DNA from 2 places in the Pseudomonas sp. B1-22 genome. Region 1 is predicted to be linked to the other one. Evidence: predicted binding sites of a transcription regulator. Region 1 holds the regulator's gene; the other holds the start of a gene.
The links. Region 1 encodes LexA, which represses DNA repair genes until DNA is damaged. Its sites were predicted from a motif close to CTGTNTNNNNANACAG; they were not measured.
Positions count from the first base shown of each region.

Region 2: the regulator LexA is predicted to act here: its motif matches at 3,348-3,363, upstream of imuA (translesion DNA synthesis-associated protein ImuA).

Region 1 is NZ_JBCHVH010000001.1:578,064-585,813, forward strand. It holds gene fadB (fatty acid oxidation complex subunit alpha FadB) at 1-106, shown strand, start outside; gene fadA (acetyl-CoA C-acyltransferase FadA) at 137-1,312, shown strand; gene ACQ5BL_RS02780 (DUF1653 domain-containing protein) at 1,460-1,723, shown strand; gene topA (type I DNA topoisomerase) at 1,816-4,422, shown strand; gene ACQ5BL_RS02790 (DUF6586 family protein) at 4,491-5,012, shown strand; gene ACQ5BL_RS02795 (hypothetical protein) at 5,124-5,363, shown strand; gene sulA (SOS-induced cell division inhibitor SulA) at 5,403-5,876, opposite strand; gene lexA (transcriptional repressor LexA) at 5,890-6,504, opposite strand; gene ACQ5BL_RS02810 (TetR/AcrR family transcriptional regulator) at 6,758-7,468, shown strand; gene ACQ5BL_RS02815 (L,D-transpeptidase) at 7,525-7,750, shown strand, end outside.
Region 2 is NZ_JBCHVH010000007.1:216,360-224,109, reverse strand. It holds gene ACQ5BL_RS25985 (error-prone DNA polymerase) at 1-1,227, opposite strand, end outside; gene ACQ5BL_RS25980 (Y-family DNA polymerase) at 1,224-2,633, opposite strand; gene imuA (translesion DNA synthesis-associated protein ImuA) at 2,641-3,255, opposite strand; gene ACQ5BL_RS25970 (ATP-dependent DNA helicase) at 4,052-6,367, opposite strand; gene ACQ5BL_RS25965 (VRR-NUC domain-containing protein) at 6,364-7,750, opposite strand, start outside.

The DNA of each region.
Region 1 (7,750 bases):
CGAATTCGTCGCACTGGCCGACAAGTACGCCGACCTGGGTGCGCTGTACCACCCGACCGCGAAGCTGCGTGAAATGGCCAAGAACGGCCAGAAGTTCTTCGGTTGAGTGCGCAACGAATAGAGCGAGAGTGAATTTATGAGCCTGAATCCGAGAGACGCCGTCATTGTCGACTTCGGCCGCACCCCGATGGGCCGTTCGAAGGGTGGCATGCACCGCAACACCCGCGCGGAGACCATGTCCGCGCACCTGATCAGCAAAGTCCTGGAGCGCAACCCGAAGATCGACCCGGCGGAAGTCGAGGACGTGATCTGGGGCTGCGTGAACCAGACCCTGGAGCAGGGCTGGAACATCGCGCGCATGGCGTCGCTGATGACCCAGATCCCGCACACCAGTGCCGGCCAGACCGTCAGCCGCCTGTGCGGTTCGTCCATGAGCGCCCTGCACACCGCCGTGCAGGCGATCCAGACCGGCAACGGTGACGTCTTCGTCATCGGCGGCGTGGAGCACATGGGCCACGTCGGCATGATGCACGGCGTCGACCCGAACCCGCACCTGTCGCTGTATGCCGCCAAGGCGTCCGGCATGATGGGCCTGACCGCCGAAATGCTGGGCAAGATGCATGGCATCACCCGCGAGGCGCAGGACAAGTTCGGTGTGCGTTCGCACCAGCTGGCCTGGAAAGCGACCCAGGAAGGCAAGTTCAAGGACGAAATCATCCCGATGGAAGGCTACGACGAAAACGGCTTCCTGAAGGTCTTCGACTTCGACGAAACCATCCGTCCGGACACCACCCTGGAAAGCCTGGCGGCCCTGAAGCCGGCGTTCAACCCGAAAGGCGGCACCGTGACCGCGGGTACTTCCTCGCAGATCACCGACGGCGCTTCCTGCATGATCGTGATGAGCGCCCAGCGCGCCCAGGACCTGGGCATCCAGCCGATGGCCGTGGTTCGCGCCATGGCCGTTGCTGGCGTCGATCCGGCGATCATGGGCTACGGTCCGGTTCCGTCGACCAACAAGGCGCTCAAGCGCGCCGGCCTGACCGTCAACGACATCGATTTCTTCGAGCTCAACGAAGCCTTCGCCGCACAGGCCCTGCCGGTGCTGAAGGACCTCAAGGTGCTCGACAAGATGGACGAGAAGGTCAACCTGCACGGCGGCGCCATCGCCCTGGGTCACCCGTTCGGCTGCTCCGGTGCGCGCATCTCCGGCACCCTGCTGAACGTGATGAAGCAGAACGGCGGTACCCTGGGCGTGTCCACCATGTGCGTGGGCCTCGGCCAGGGCATCACCACCGTCTTCGAACGCATCTGACGATCCCGTCTACGCTGTCGAAGATGGACGAGCCGGGGCCTTGTGCCCCGGCTTTTGTTTTTCGGCCCCGCCCGGTGGGGATTGCCGGGGACGAGGGCAACATGGACAATCGCGGCCTTTTTTCTGCCAGCCGCAAGAGGACGACCCATGCAACTGCAGACCGGACTGTATCGACACTACAAGGGGCAGCAGTACCGTGTGCTGGGTGTGGCACGGCATTCCGAGACCGAAGAGACGCTGGTGATCTACCAGGCGCTGTACGGTGAATTCGGCCTCTGGGTTCGTCCACTGAGCATGTTCACCGAGGCGGTGGAAGTGAACGGCGAGCGGGTTCCGCGCTTCGCCCTGGTCAGCGCGGAAAACGACCCGCTGGGTCTCCAGGAAGGCCCGTCCGGCGAAACCCAAGCTTGACCTTGGCGTGACCGCCACTATATATAGCGGTGCCGCTCCAAGCGCCTCCCTCCTTATTTATTCATCTTTTCGACGCAGGAATATTCCGATCCATGGGTAAATCGCTGGTCATCGTGGAATCACCGGCCAAGGCCAAGACCATCAACAAGTACCTGGGCAACCAGTACGTGGTGAAGTCGAGCATCGGCCACATCCGCGACCTGCCCACCAGCGGCTCTTCCGCTTCGAAGGAGCCTGCGGCCAAAGCGCGCAAGACGGCAGCTGAAGCGCCGGCCCTGTCGCCGAAGGAGAAGGCCAAGCGCCAGCTCTTCACCCGCATGGGCGTCGATCCGGAGCACGGCTGGAAGGCCAAGTACGAGATCCTGCCCGGCAAGGAAAAGGTGATCGACGAGCTGCGCCGCCTGGCCAAGGATGCCGACACCATCTATCTCGCAACCGACTTGGACCGCGAAGGGGAGGCCATTGCCTGGCACCTGCGCGAGGCCATCGGCGGCGATGACTCGCGCTACAAGCGCGTGGTCTTCAACGAAATCACCAAGAAGGCCATCCAGGAGGCCTTCTCCCAGCCCGGCGAGCTGGACATCAACCGCGTGAACGCCCAGCAGGCGCGCCGCTTCCTCGATCGCGTGGTGGGCTACATGGTCTCGCCGCTGCTGTGGGCGAAGATCGCCCGCGGCCTTTCCGCCGGCCGCGTGCAGTCGGTGGCGGTGAAGCTGGTGGTCGAGCGTGAGCGCGAGATCCGTGCCTTCGTCCCGGAAGAATACTGGGAAGTGCATGCCGATCTCGGCACGCCGAAGAACGACAAGGTCCGCTTCGAAGTGGTGCGCGAGAAGGGTGAAGCCTTCAAGCCGCTGAACGAAGCCCAGGCCATGGCCGCCCTGGAGAAGCTCAAGGCGTCCAGCTACAGCGTCTCCAAGCGCGAGGACAAGCCGACCTCCAGCAAGCCCTCGGCCCCGTTCATCACCTCCACCCTGCAGCAGGCCGCGAGCAACCGCCTGGGCTTCGGGGTGAAGAAGACCATGATGATGGCCCAGCGTCTCTACGAAGCCGGCTACATCACCTACATGCGTACCGACTCGACCAACCTGTCGGCCGACGCCATCGATATGGTGCGTGGCTTCATCGACAGCGAGTTCGGCAAGAAATACCTGCCGGCCAAGCCGAACTTCTATTCCAGCAAGGAAGGCGCCCAGGAAGCGCACGAAGCGATTCGTCCGTCCGACGTCAACCTGCGTCCGACCCAGCTGTCGGGCATGGAGCGCGATGCCGAGCGCCTGTACGACCTGATCTGGCGCCAGTTCGTGGCCTGCCAGATGCCGCCGGCCGAATACCTGTCCACCACCGTCAGCGTTGCCGCTGGTGACTTCGAGCTGCGCGCCAAGGGCCGCATCCTCAAGTTCGACGGTTACACCAAGGTGCTGCCGCAGCAGAGCAAGCCGGGCGAGGACGACGTCCTGCCGGAGATGAACCAGGGCGAAGCCATGAAGCTGCTCAAGCTCGACCCGAGCCAGCACTTCACCAAGCCGCCGGCGCGTTTCTCCGAAGCCAGCCTGGTCAAGGAACTGGAAAAGCGTGGCATCGGCCGTCCGTCCACCTACGCGGCGATCATCTCCACCATCCAGGAGCGCGGCTACGTCACCACCCACAACCGCCGTTTCTACGCGGAAAAGATGGGCGATATCGTCACCGACCGCCTCAACGAGAGCTTCTCCAACCTGATGGACTACGGCTTCACCGCCGGCATGGAAGAGCACCTCGATGACGTGGCGCAGGGCGAGCGCGACTGGAAACACCTGCTGGACGAATTCTACGGCGACTTCCGCAAGAAGCTCGACCTGGCCGAAGCCGCCAACGACGGCATGCGCGCCAACCAGCCGACCCTGACCGACATCCCCTGCCGCGAGTGCGGCCGGCCGATGATGATCCGTACCGCCTCCACCGGCGTGTTCCTCGGCTGCTCGGGCTACAGCCTGCCGCCGAAAGAGCGCTGCAAGGCCACGATCAACCTGATTCCGGGCGACGAAATCGCTGCGGATGACGAAGGCGAATCCGAATCCCGCGTACTGCGTGGCAAGCACCGCTGCCCGATCTGCAGCACCGCGATGGACGCCTACCTGGTCGACGAGAAGCGCAAGCTGCACATCTGCGGCAACAACCCGGACTGCGCCGGCTACGAGATCGAAGAAGGCCAGTACCGCATCAAGGGCTACGAAGGCCCGAGCCTGGAATGCGACAAGTGCGGCAGCGAGATGCAGCTCAAGACCGGCCGTTTCGGCAAGTTCTTCGGTTGCACCAATCCGACCTGCAAGAACACCCGCAAGCTGCTGAAGAACGGCGAGCCCGCCCCGCCGAAGATGGACGCCATCCGCATGCCGGAACTCAAGTGCGAGAAGGTGGACGACATCTACGTACTGCGTGACGGCGCTTCCGGCCTGTTCCTGGCCGCCAGCCAGTTCCCGAAGAACCGCGAGACCCGCGCTCCGCTGGTGGCCGAACTGGTGCCGCATAAGGATGAGCTGGATCCGAAGTACCACTTCCTGCTTGCCGCTCCCGCAAAGGACCCGGATGGCCGCCCGGCGGTGATCCGCTTCAGCCGCAAGACCAAGGAGCAGTACGTGCAGTCCGAGGTCGACGGCAAACCCACCGGCTGGCGTGCGTTCTTCGACGGCGGCAAGTGGAAGGTCGAAGACAAGCGCTGATGGAAGGCGCGCCCCGCTGAGGCGGGGCGTGCTTATACTGCCGACGTGGATTGCGAGAGGGCCTGGCCATGGCGCACGAACTCTATACCCGTACCAACCAGAAGCTGTTCTTCGCCGGCCTCGCCCTGGAAGCCTGGCGCACTGCCGAGTCGGCCCGCGCGATGAACGCCCAGGCGCGCATCCAGGCCGAGCGCGAAGCGGCACTGTTCCATCTCTATGGTGCGGTGCTGGGTGTGGCCCATGAGATCGCCGGTTACTACCGCCTGCCGCAGGCGGGCGCGCCGCGCGTCGACATGCTGCTGAACGCCGACGTGCTGGCCGCCGCCCCGAGCCCGGAGCTGGCGGAAATGGTCGAGCTGGCGCAATCGCCGGAAGCATGGTTGGGCCGCCTGCTGGCCGCCTACGCTGCGCTGTTCCAGCCGCCGAGCGAGCCGAAGAAGGCCAAGGTCGATCCGACCCAGCCGCTGATCCAGGCGGTGAATGTCGATGACGAAGCGCCGGTCGAGTTGAGCAACGACGAGCTAGAAGCCTGGCGGAAATCCCTGAAAGAGCTGGTGCTGCGCTTCCGCGCCTCGCTGACCGAGCTCTGATTGGTGCATTGATCCACAGCTGCGACCAGTCGGTCGGCTTGAGGAATGTTGCACTAGGGTGTAGCGAATGTGGCTGTTACACTACGGGTTCTGCTGTGGAGAACCTTCGCTATGCCAACCTCATTTCTGGAAATCGTAGAGCTGCCTGACGGGCGTATCGTGCTGCGTCGCGCGGATGATGAGGAGTCGCTGGTGACCCTGGAATTCTCCGCTGACGCCAAAGGCTTCCTGCAGGGTCAGCATATCGAAATCGCCAAGGCGATGTTCAATGTCGGCGTGCAGATGGCTGGCCGCCTTGCCGAAGGTGGCGACATGGGCATGGACGACGAAGGTCCACGCGTCCTGCACTGAATCCCGCTGCTTCGCCGCATTCGCGGCGAAGCTTCTGTTTCAACCCAGACGAATGTTCAGGCTCTGCGCCTTGCCGGTAACGGCTGCGCGGGACAGCTGCGTGCGCGCCTTGGCGTTTAGATTCAGCCAGCTCACCACGGTATGACTGTTGCCCAGGCGCAGCGCCTCGCAGGCCAGGGCTTGTGCGGCGGCCTGGTCGCGCGCCGGCAGCAGCAGGATGCGTTCGCGGTTCAGGCCGGCCTTGCGTAGCCAGTCCGGAGTCAGGCTGGAGGGCGGGGCGATCAGCGTCAGCCAGCGGGAGTCACTTTCCTCGCTCAGCTCGCGGAGCATCGGCGCCAGCAGTGTCAGGCACTGGCCGGGGAGGCCGCGCAGGGCGATTTCGCTGAAGGCGCGTTCGTCATCCGCGGGCTCGTCTTCCATCAGCTCCGGAAGCAGGGGAGCAGTACCGCTCGCCCAGAGTGCTTCCTGGAACAGCGGGAGTTGCGGCAGGTTCAGCGGCTGCGGGTACTGCATGGATATCTCCTGTTCAGCGACGGATCACGCCGACGCTCAAGCCTTCGATGATCAGTTCCTGTTCCTTGAGGTCGACCTCGATGGGGGCGAACTCGGGATTCTCGGCGATCAGCCAGACCTTGCTGCCTTCGCGCTTGAATCGCTTTACCGTCACTTCTTCACCCAGGCGAGCGACCACGATCTGGCCGTTGCGCGCTTCGCGGGTGACGTGCACGGCGAGCAGGTCGCCGTCCATGATGCCGACGTCTTTCATGCTCTGCCCGCGCACGCGCAGCAGGTAGTCGGCCGGCGGGTTGAAGAAGGTAGGGTTGATCCGGCAGGTGTCGTCGACGTTCTGCTCGGCGAGGATCGGCGCGCCGGCGGCGACGCGACCGATTATCGGCAGCTCGTCTTCGTTGGCGGCGGCCTTGGGTTCGAAGCCAGGGATGCGGATGCCACGGGAGGCGCCCGGGGTCATCTCGATGGCGCCTTTGCGGGCGAGGGCCTTCAGATGCTCCTCGGCGGCGTTGGGCGACTTGAAGCCGAGTTCCTGGGCGATTTCCGCACGGGTGGGCGGATAGCCGTTGTCTTCCAGGCAGCGTTTGATGAAGGCGAGGATTTCGGCTTGGCGCGGCGTCAGCTTCAGCATGTCCATACTCTGGCTTTTTATACAGTGACTGGAATTATATACAGTGAAGGCGCTCTGGCAATGCCTAATTTCGCGCGGCTGTCGGTGCTGCAACGGCAGATGTAACCTGTGCGGGCTGGCAAGCGTCTTGCTGAAGGTTGAAATCAGCTTGTCGCATTGCCCATGTTTTTGTTAACAATCGGTCGCACTTTGCTTGACAATACAAGAGGCTGAAACGTATGTTTCAAACAAGTGTTTGTCAGGCGGAGTAGCCATGGCCCAGTCGGAAACCGTCGAACGCATCCTGGATGCTGCGGAACAGCTGTTCGCGGAGAAAGGCTTCGCCGAAACCTCCTTGCGTCTGATCACCAGCAAGGCGGGGGTGAACCTCGCGGCGGTGAACTATCACTTCGGCTCGAAGAAGGCGCTGATCCAGGCGGTCTTCTCGCGCTTCCTCGGCCCGTTCTGCGCCAGTCTCGAAAAGGAGCTGGACCGCCGCCAGGCCAAGCCCGACGCGCCGCGCGCCACCCTGGAAGAGCTGCTGGAGCTGCTGGTCGTCCAGGCCATGGCGGTGAAGCCGCGCAGTGGCAACGACCTGTCCATCTTCATGCGCCTGCTCGGTCTGGCCTTCAGCCAGAGCCAGGGCCATCTGCGCAAGTATCTCGAAGAAGTCTACGGCAAGGTGTTCCGCCGCTACATGCTGCTGGTGCACGAAGCCGCACCGCGCCTGCCGCCGCTGGAGCTGTTCTGGCGCGTGCACTTCATGCTGGGTACCGCGGTGTTCAGCATGTCCGGCATCAAGGCGCTGCGCGCGATGGCCGAGAACGACTTCGGGGTGAACACCTCCATCGAGCAGGTGATGCGCCTGATGGTGCCGTTCCTCGCCGCCGGCATGCGCGCCGACAGCGGTGTCAGCGATCCTTCGCTGGCCGGGGCGCAGCTCAAGCCGCGCAGCAAGGCGAGCGCCGCACCCGCCAAGGTCTGAACGACGCCCGGCTTTGCGCTGGGCGGTGCAGGCCTGATCGGCTAAAGTAGCCGGCCATGGCTGATCTCGATCTCCTCCATATTTCCCTGTCCGACCAGATGCTCTATGGCTTTGCCGGGGAGCAGCTGTGCGTGCGCCTGCCGGTCTCCACGGCGGTCAATGGCGCCGGCGAGCGTAGTGGCTCCGGCTGCACGCCGCGCGGATTGCATCAGGTCCGCGCGCGCATCGGTGACGGGCTGCCCAAGGGCGCGGTGCTCAAGGGGCGGCGCTGGACAGGCGAGG
Region 2 (7,750 bases), on a different contig from region 1:
GTAGGTACTGACTACGGCAGTCAGTGCTGCCCGCGTGCGGCCGTAGCGGCGAAATATGTACTGGATGACTTCCTCGCGGCGGTCGTGCTCGAAATCGACGTCGATATCCGGCGGCTCGTTGCGTTCGCGGGAGATGAAGCGGCCGAACAGCAGGTTGCTGTGTGTTGGGTCGAGTTCGGTAATCCCCAGCGTGAAGCACACTGCGGAATTGGCGGCCGAACCGCGTCCCTGGCAGAGGATGTGCTGCGAGCGGGCAAACCGGACGATGTCATGGACCGTGAGGAAATAGCTTTCGTATTTCAGTTCGATGATCAGCCGCAGTTCCTTGCGGATGCGTTTGATGATTTTCTTCCTGGCTCCTTTGGGCCAACGTTCGCGAATGCCTTTGTGAGTCAGGGCGCAAAGCCAACTGGCTGGCGTATGCCCTTCGGGCACCAGCTCGCGCGGGTACTGGTAGTCGAGTTGACCGAGGTCGAAAGCACAGCGCCCGGCAATCTTCACCGTCTCCGCCAGCAGCTCGGCGGGGTAGATCGACGCCAGCGCCTCCCACGGTCGCAGATGGCGTTCGCCGTTGGGATAGAGGTACTGCCCGGCCTCTTGCACCGGCAGGTGCTGGCGGATGGCGGTCATGCAGTCCTGCAGGGCGCGGCGGCCGCGCACATGCATGTGCACGTCGCCGCAGGCCACGGCGGGAATCTCCAGGCGTGCGGCCTGTTCCTGCAGGCGCCGCAGCTTGCCGGCGTCGTCCGGGCCCTTGTGCAGCTCGACGCCCAGCCACAGGCGCTCAGGGAACAGCCCGCGCAACCAGAGGCCGTCGTCGTCCTGATCATCCCGTGGCAGCCAGATCGCCAGCAGGTGCTCCAAGTTGCCGTCGAAGTCCGCGCGCACCAGTCGATAGCTGCCTTTCTCGGCACGGCGGCGGGCGTGAGTGAGCAGGCGGCAGAGGTTCTCGTAGCCGGCCAGGTTCTCCGCCAGCAGCACCAGCTTCGGGCCTTGCGAGAGGCTCAGTTCGCTGCCGGTGATCAGCGGGATTTCCGTCTCCTTCGAGGCCTGCCAGGCGCGGACGATACCGGCCAGGCTGCATTCGTCGGTGATCGCCAGCGCCCGGTAGCCGAGCTTCTTCGCCCGCTCGAAGAGCTCGGCCGCGCTGGAGGCGCCGCGCTGGAAGCTGAAGTTGGACAGGCAATGCAGCTCGGCATAGCCGATGCCTTCGGCCGGCGCGCTCATGCGAACCAGCCGTGCAGCAGCAGGGGGCCGTCGTCGCCCACCGGGCGGAACGCCCAGGCGCGCTGGCCGCTGCGGGTTCGCACCTGGTAGTAGTCGCGGCGGATGTCCTCGCCGTCCCACCAGCCGGATTCGATGCGCTCGGGGCCGGCCAGCAGCGTCGGGGCGAATTCGCGCAATGGCTGGGGTTCGGCCAGCAGCCAGCCGGGGCGCGGGGCTTCGGTGACGGGCAAAAGCGGCATGGAGCTGCTTTGCCAGGCGCGCTCCGGGCGATGGTCGGCGCGGCCACCGAGACTGTGCACGGCATCGTCGCCCAGTCGCGCGCGCAGCCGTTCGCGCAGTTGCTCCCAGGGCAGCGACTGCTGCGGGCGGTCGTCGAACAGCTCGCGGTGCTGCGGGACGAAGGCCGGCAGGTCGTCGGCCAGCAGTCGCACGCTGTGCACCGGGGCGCGCAGTTGCAGTTGCTCCAGACGGCCACGGGTCAGCTCGAAGAGCATCGCTGCCTCGCGCTCGGCGCTGAGCAGGCCGACCGGCATCTGCGTGTCGCTGCCTTCGTGGTGTTCCAGATAGAGGACGAAACGCTGCACGCCACTGTCGCGCCCGGCGAGGAAGGCGGCGAGGTCGGCGGTCAGGCGGCGCAGCGGGAACAGCAGTGCCTGGGTCGATTCCACGTCGAAGTTCAGCTCGATGCGTGACTCGAAGGTATCCGGCGGCCGGTAGAACTCCAGGGCCAGCGGGCGCTGGCCGAGCAGGGTGTCGACCTGCCGCAGCACCTGTGGCGGGAAACGCCGGGCCAGACTCTCGCGCGGCAGGGCGAGCAGTTGCTGCAGGCTGCGCAGGCCCATGCGGCCCAGGGAGGTGGCGGTGTCGCGCTCCAGGCCCAGGCGCTCCAGCGGCATCCGTCCCAGGTACTGGCGCAGTTGCTGGTTGTCGTGGATCGCCAGGCCGTCGTGGCCGTTGGCGAGGATGCGCGCCGCGGCCGGATTGGGCGCGGCGGTGATGCGATGGCGGAAGCCCAGTCCGTTCAGCTCCTCGCGCAGGCGCGCTTCGAAGCGTGGCCAGGGACCGAACAGTTGCAGGCTGGACTGCACCTCCAGCAGCAGCGCGCGCGGGTAGTGCTGGCTGACTTGCGAGCTGAAGCCGTAGGCCCAGGCGGCCAGCAGGTTCTGCCAGCGCTGCACGTCGCGCAGGTCGTACTCGGCGGTGGCGAAGTCGCGGCTCAGCGCCTGGGCTGCGGTGAGCGACTGGCCGGGCTTGAGCCCCAGCGCCCGCGCGGCCGGGTTCACCGCCTGCAGCACGCGGCGCTGGGGCGGCCCGGCGAGCAGCGCCAGGGCGGCGTCCGGCTCGGGACGGCCGCGCAACACGCCGTCCATTGCCAGCTGCGGCAGGAGAATGCAGGCCCAGAGCATGGCGGCCTCAATGCCAGGGCAGCGGGATGGACCGCGTCGGCGCCAGGCCTCCACGGCACTTGAGCACGCGCAGCTGCGCCGGGTTGGCGTCCAGCGCCAGGCGCAGTGCGGCGGGCGACGGGTTGAGCGCTTCGCGCTGCGAGCGGTAGGCGATGGCCAGGGTCTGCCCGGTTTCGGCGGCCACCTGCAGGCGGCGCAGGGCGCGGTCGTCGGCCTGCTGTGGCCAGCACAGCACGGCGCCGCAACTGCCCGAGCGCAGGCACTGCTCGGCGGCCCAGAGCGCATCGCGGCCGCTGGCCTGGACGATGGTGAGCTGGTCCAGTATGACGCCGGCGGCCTGCCAGGCGGCCGGGTAGGGGATGTGGGGCGGTGCGACCAGCACGATGCGTTCGCCCGCCGCGCTGAGCCGCGCGAGGGTCGGCCAGACCAGTTGCAGCTCGCCGGTGCCTTCGGTAGCCAGGAGGATTTCGCTGAGCGCCGCTTCCGGCCAGCCGCCGCTGGGCAGGGCGGCGTCCAGCGCGGCATGGCCAGTGGGTTGCAGGCTGGGCGGCAGACCCTGGGGCTGACCCTTCCAGACCTGGCGCTGGTTAAACAGGGTGTCGAGCGCGACTACGCTGCCCATCACGCGCTCCTGGTCGGCGAGCGGAGACGGTCATGCGTCCGACGGGCGAGTTGGGGGATGGGATGGCGGGGCATGGGGTGGCTCGAATATGACTGTATGGATATACAGTTTATCCGGTGGGATGGGGCCGTCAATGGTGGTTGGTCTGACGGACGTTGGGGCTCACTGTAGGAGCGGGCCATGCCCGCGATCAGCCGGCAGGCGGCGTTTCAGGCGAGGTTCGCGAGCAAGCTCGCTCCTACAATTTGGCGGGGGCCTCGGTATTTCCGGGTGGGATCGAAATACGCCGCGATGGATGTCGCGGGCATGGCCCGCTCCTACGGGAGCAACCGCCATGCCCTCGCTCTTGATCTTTGCTCTTGCCCTTGGGACTTCCAGGGAAACATCCGTACGCGCCGAATGCCCCTTTCAGGAGGCCTCGTTGAATTGGAGTTTCAGGGGTTGAGCGGCATGGATGCCGCGAGAGCCGCGATGGGCCAGGGATGGCCCTTCGCGGCGGGCCCCTGAAACTGCGATTCGACGAGGGTATTTTTCGCCCCCATGCGAAAAACCGGATGGAGGGGCAAGACCTTTTGGTTCCTTTTGTGAGGGCGGCTATCCGACGTTTGACAAAAGGGGCTCGCCCGAGGGGGCGAAACAAAAAGTCCCAGCACACGCCGAAGCGGCGCATACACACCCAACCCGAAGCAAAAGCATCGCGGACAAAGTCCGCTCCTACCTAGCCGGAAATGCCGGCGCCGTAGCAGCTCCCCATGGGCGCTATCACGGGCATGCCCCGATCAGACCGTGCAAAGGGCTACAGCAGCAGATACCCCTGCGGCGCCTTGAACCGCGGCGGGTCGGCGATGAACTTCAACCGCTCCGGCTTCCACCACCCCGGCAGCAACTTCCGCACCGCCGGCTGGTTGAAGCGGTCATCCAGCAGGTAGATCACCCCCGAATCCGTCGTCGTGCGGATCACCCGGCCGGCCGCCTGGACGACCTTCTGCAAGCCGGGGAACAGGTAGGTGTAGTCGTAGCCGTCGCCGAACATCCCCTGCATGCGCTGCTTGATCTCCTCGTTGACCTCGTTCACCTGCGGCAGGCCCAGCGTGGCGATGAAGGCGCCGATCAGCCGGTCGCCCGGCAGGTCGATGCCCTCGCCGAAGGCGCCGCCGAGCACGGCGAAGCCGATGCCGCGTGATTGGGTGGTGAAGCGGTCGAGAAAGGCCTGGCGCTCCAGTTCGTTCATGCTGCGCGACTGCACCCAACAGGGAATATCCGGGTGCTCGGCGGTGAAGCGCTCCAGCGCCTGCTGCAGGTAGGCGTAGCTGCTGAAGAAGGCCAGGTAGTTGCCGGGGCGCGCGCGGAACTGCCGGGCCATCAGGGTGCTGATCGGCGTGAGGCTGGCCTCGCGGTGCTGGTAGCGGGTGGACAGGTTGCTCAGCGCGTGGACTTCCAGCTGCTCGGCGTGGAAGGGCGACTCCACCTCACGCCAGCCGGTGTCTTCGGGCAGGCCGAGCAGGTCGGCGTAGTAGTGCGCCGGGGTCAGGGTGGCGGAGAACAGTGTGGTGCTGTGCGCCGCCTTGAAGCGCTCGGCGAGGAAGGGCGCCGGCACCACGTTGCGCAGGCATAGGGTCGAGAGCACGCGCCGCGCGCTGACGTCGTGGCGGGTGATGTCGAACAGCGAGTGCGGCCCGTAGGACTCGGCCAGACGGCAGAACAGCATGGCGTCGAGGTAGAAGCGCAGCAGCTCGGCCTCGTTGCCGGTGGGCTGGTCGGTGAGGTGGTCGGTGATGGCGCTGACGGCCTTCTGCAGCGCGGCGATGAACAGGTCGGGAATGGTCGGGTAGATCTGGTACTCCGCGTCCTGGTCCTGGTGCAGCTGGTTCCAGTGCCGGCCGACGCGCTCCAGCGCGCTCTTCAGCTTGGCCGGGGCGACCTTGCGCAGGGCGTTGAACTCGCCCTGGTCCAGCTCGGCGCTGTACATGCCACGGCCGCGCTCGATGAGGTTGTGCGCCTCGTCCACCAGCAGGGTGACCTTCCAGTCGTTGAGCACGGTAAGGCCGTAGAGCAGGGCGGTCATGTCGAAGTAGTAGTTGTAGTCGCCCACCACCACGTCGGACCAGCGGCACAGCTCCTGGCTCAGGTAGTAGGGGCAGACCTGGTGCTCCAGCGCCACCTGGCGCACCGTTTCCTGGTTCAGCCAGCACTGTTTGAGCGCGGCCTCGCGGGCGGCGGGCAGGCGGTCGTAGAAGCCCTTGGCCAGCGGGCAGGATTCGCCGTGGCAGGCTTTGTCCGGGTGTTCGCAGGCCTTGTCGCGGGCGACGTGCTCCAGCACCCGCAGCGGCTGGGCGGCCTCCTGCTGGCGCAGGGTCGCCAGGGCGTCCAGGGCCAGGCGCCGGCCGGGGGTCTTGGCGGTGAGGAAGAACAATCGGTCCAGTTGCTGGCCGGGGAAGGCCTTGAGCTGCGGGAACAGCGTACCGAGGGTCTTGCCGATGCCGGTGGTGGCCTGCGCCATCAGCGTCTGGCCGTCGCGGGCGGCGCGGTACACCGACTCGGCAAGCATGCGCTGGCCCTGGCGGAAGTCGGCATAGGGGAAGCGCAGCGCTTCCAGTCCCTGGTCGCGTTCGACGCGGTGGGCGCTCTCCTGCTCGGCCCACTGCACGAAGCGCTGGCATTGCAGCTCGAAGAAGGCGCGCAGTTCGTCAGCGGCGAAGCGCTCGCGGAACTCGGTTTCCTTCTGGGTGATGACGTTGAAGTAGACGACGGCGAGATCGATGGCGTCGATCTCCAGCGTCTGGCACAGCAGCCAGCCATACACCTTCACCTGCGCCCAGTGCAGCAGCCGATGGTTCTGCGGGATGCGCGCGACGTCGCCGCGGTGGGTCTTGATCTCTTCCAGCAGGTTTTCGTTCGGGTCGTAGCCGTCGGCGCGGCCGCTGACCACCAGGCCCGGATATTCGCCGCGCAAAGGCAATTCGGCGATGTAGCCAAGGCCGCGGCGGGAGACCACCGTGGCGTGCCCGGCCATGCCTTCCTGGGCGGTGGGGGCGGGGGTGAAGCGCAGGTCGAGGTCACCTTCCTTGGCGGTGAATTCGCACAGCGCGCGCACGGCGATGGCGTAGCTCATTCGGCTTCGTCCGCCTCGCCCTGCCAGCGCACATAGCAGACCTCCACCGGCATGCCGTGCTCGGCGCAGAAGGCCAGCCAGCGCTTCTGGTTGTCCTGCAGGCGGTCGCCGGGGCCTTTCACCTCGATCATTCGGTAGCGCGCCTCTCCGGGCCAGAACTGGATCAGGTCGGGCATGCCGGCGCGGTTGGCCTTCGGGTCGGCCAGCAGGCGCTCGAACCACAGCTTCAGGTGCGCCGCCGGCAGGCAGTGCAGGGCCTGTTCCAGCAGGTTCTCATCGAGCAGTTCCCAATGCACGAAGGGCGAGAGGATGCCGGACTTGGCGGCCCAGGTTTCGCGGATCGCCGTCCGGTACGCGTCGCTGTCCAGCAACGCCAGGCGTGCGGCAAAGGCTTCGGCACGGCGACTGACGAAGTCGCTGCGGTAGAGGTCGCTGGGCCCGGCCTGGAAGGGGTGGAAGAAGGCGCCGGGCAGCGGCGCGAAGATCACCTCCCAGCAGAGCAGGCCGAACAGGCTGCAGACCAGCGCGTTTTCAACGTAGTGCACCGGCGCTTCGTCCTGGTGAAGCACGGCCTGCACGGCGAATTCGACGTTGACGTCCGGGCGCGGCAGTTCCAGATCGATGCGCAGCGGCGGCACGGCCTTGGCGGTTTTCTCTTTCGGCAGGCCGAGCTGGCGGACCAGCCGGGTCAGCGCGCGCTCCACCAACTGCAGCTCGCCGTCGCTTTCCGGCGCTGCCAGCGCGGCTTGCACCAGAGCGTGGGCTTCCTCGAAGCGTTGCAGGCGTTCCAGCACGCGGATCTGCCGCTGCCGCGAACCTCCGGCGGCGGTGCGCTGGTACAGCGCCAGCGCGGCGTCCAGCTCGCCTTCGCGCTCCAGCTGGTAGGCCATGCGGTACAGCAGGCGACCGTGGCGGGTCTGTAAATAAGGGTTGTCGCTATGGAAGTCGCCCAGTTCGGCCAGCAGGTCAGCGATGGGCTCACCGCTTTCGAAGCGCACCGCACCGTTCCACAGGTGGATGTAGGCCTGCAGGTCGTCGCGACTGCGGAAGGCTCGGGAATCGGCAGTGAAGGGGACGTTTTCGTAACGGAAGATGCCGAGGTCGGCGAGGACGAATTCGGACCAGTCCTGCTGCAGGTTGCCGAAGAACAGCAGGCGCAGGCGGTCGCACAGCGGTGTCGCCATCAGGGTGTAGAGCGGGTCGAGGTTCGGGTACCAGCCGGCGAAGGGCTGCACCTGTTCGTGGTAGGCGTGCAGGTGCTCGTACAACTCGGCCTTCTTCAGCGCGCCGCGTGGCAGGTCATCGCGAAAGCGCGCGAGCAGTTCGTCCTTGAGCAGCAGCGGCAGCAGCTCTTCCAATGTCAGCGGGCAGGCGTCGTCCAGC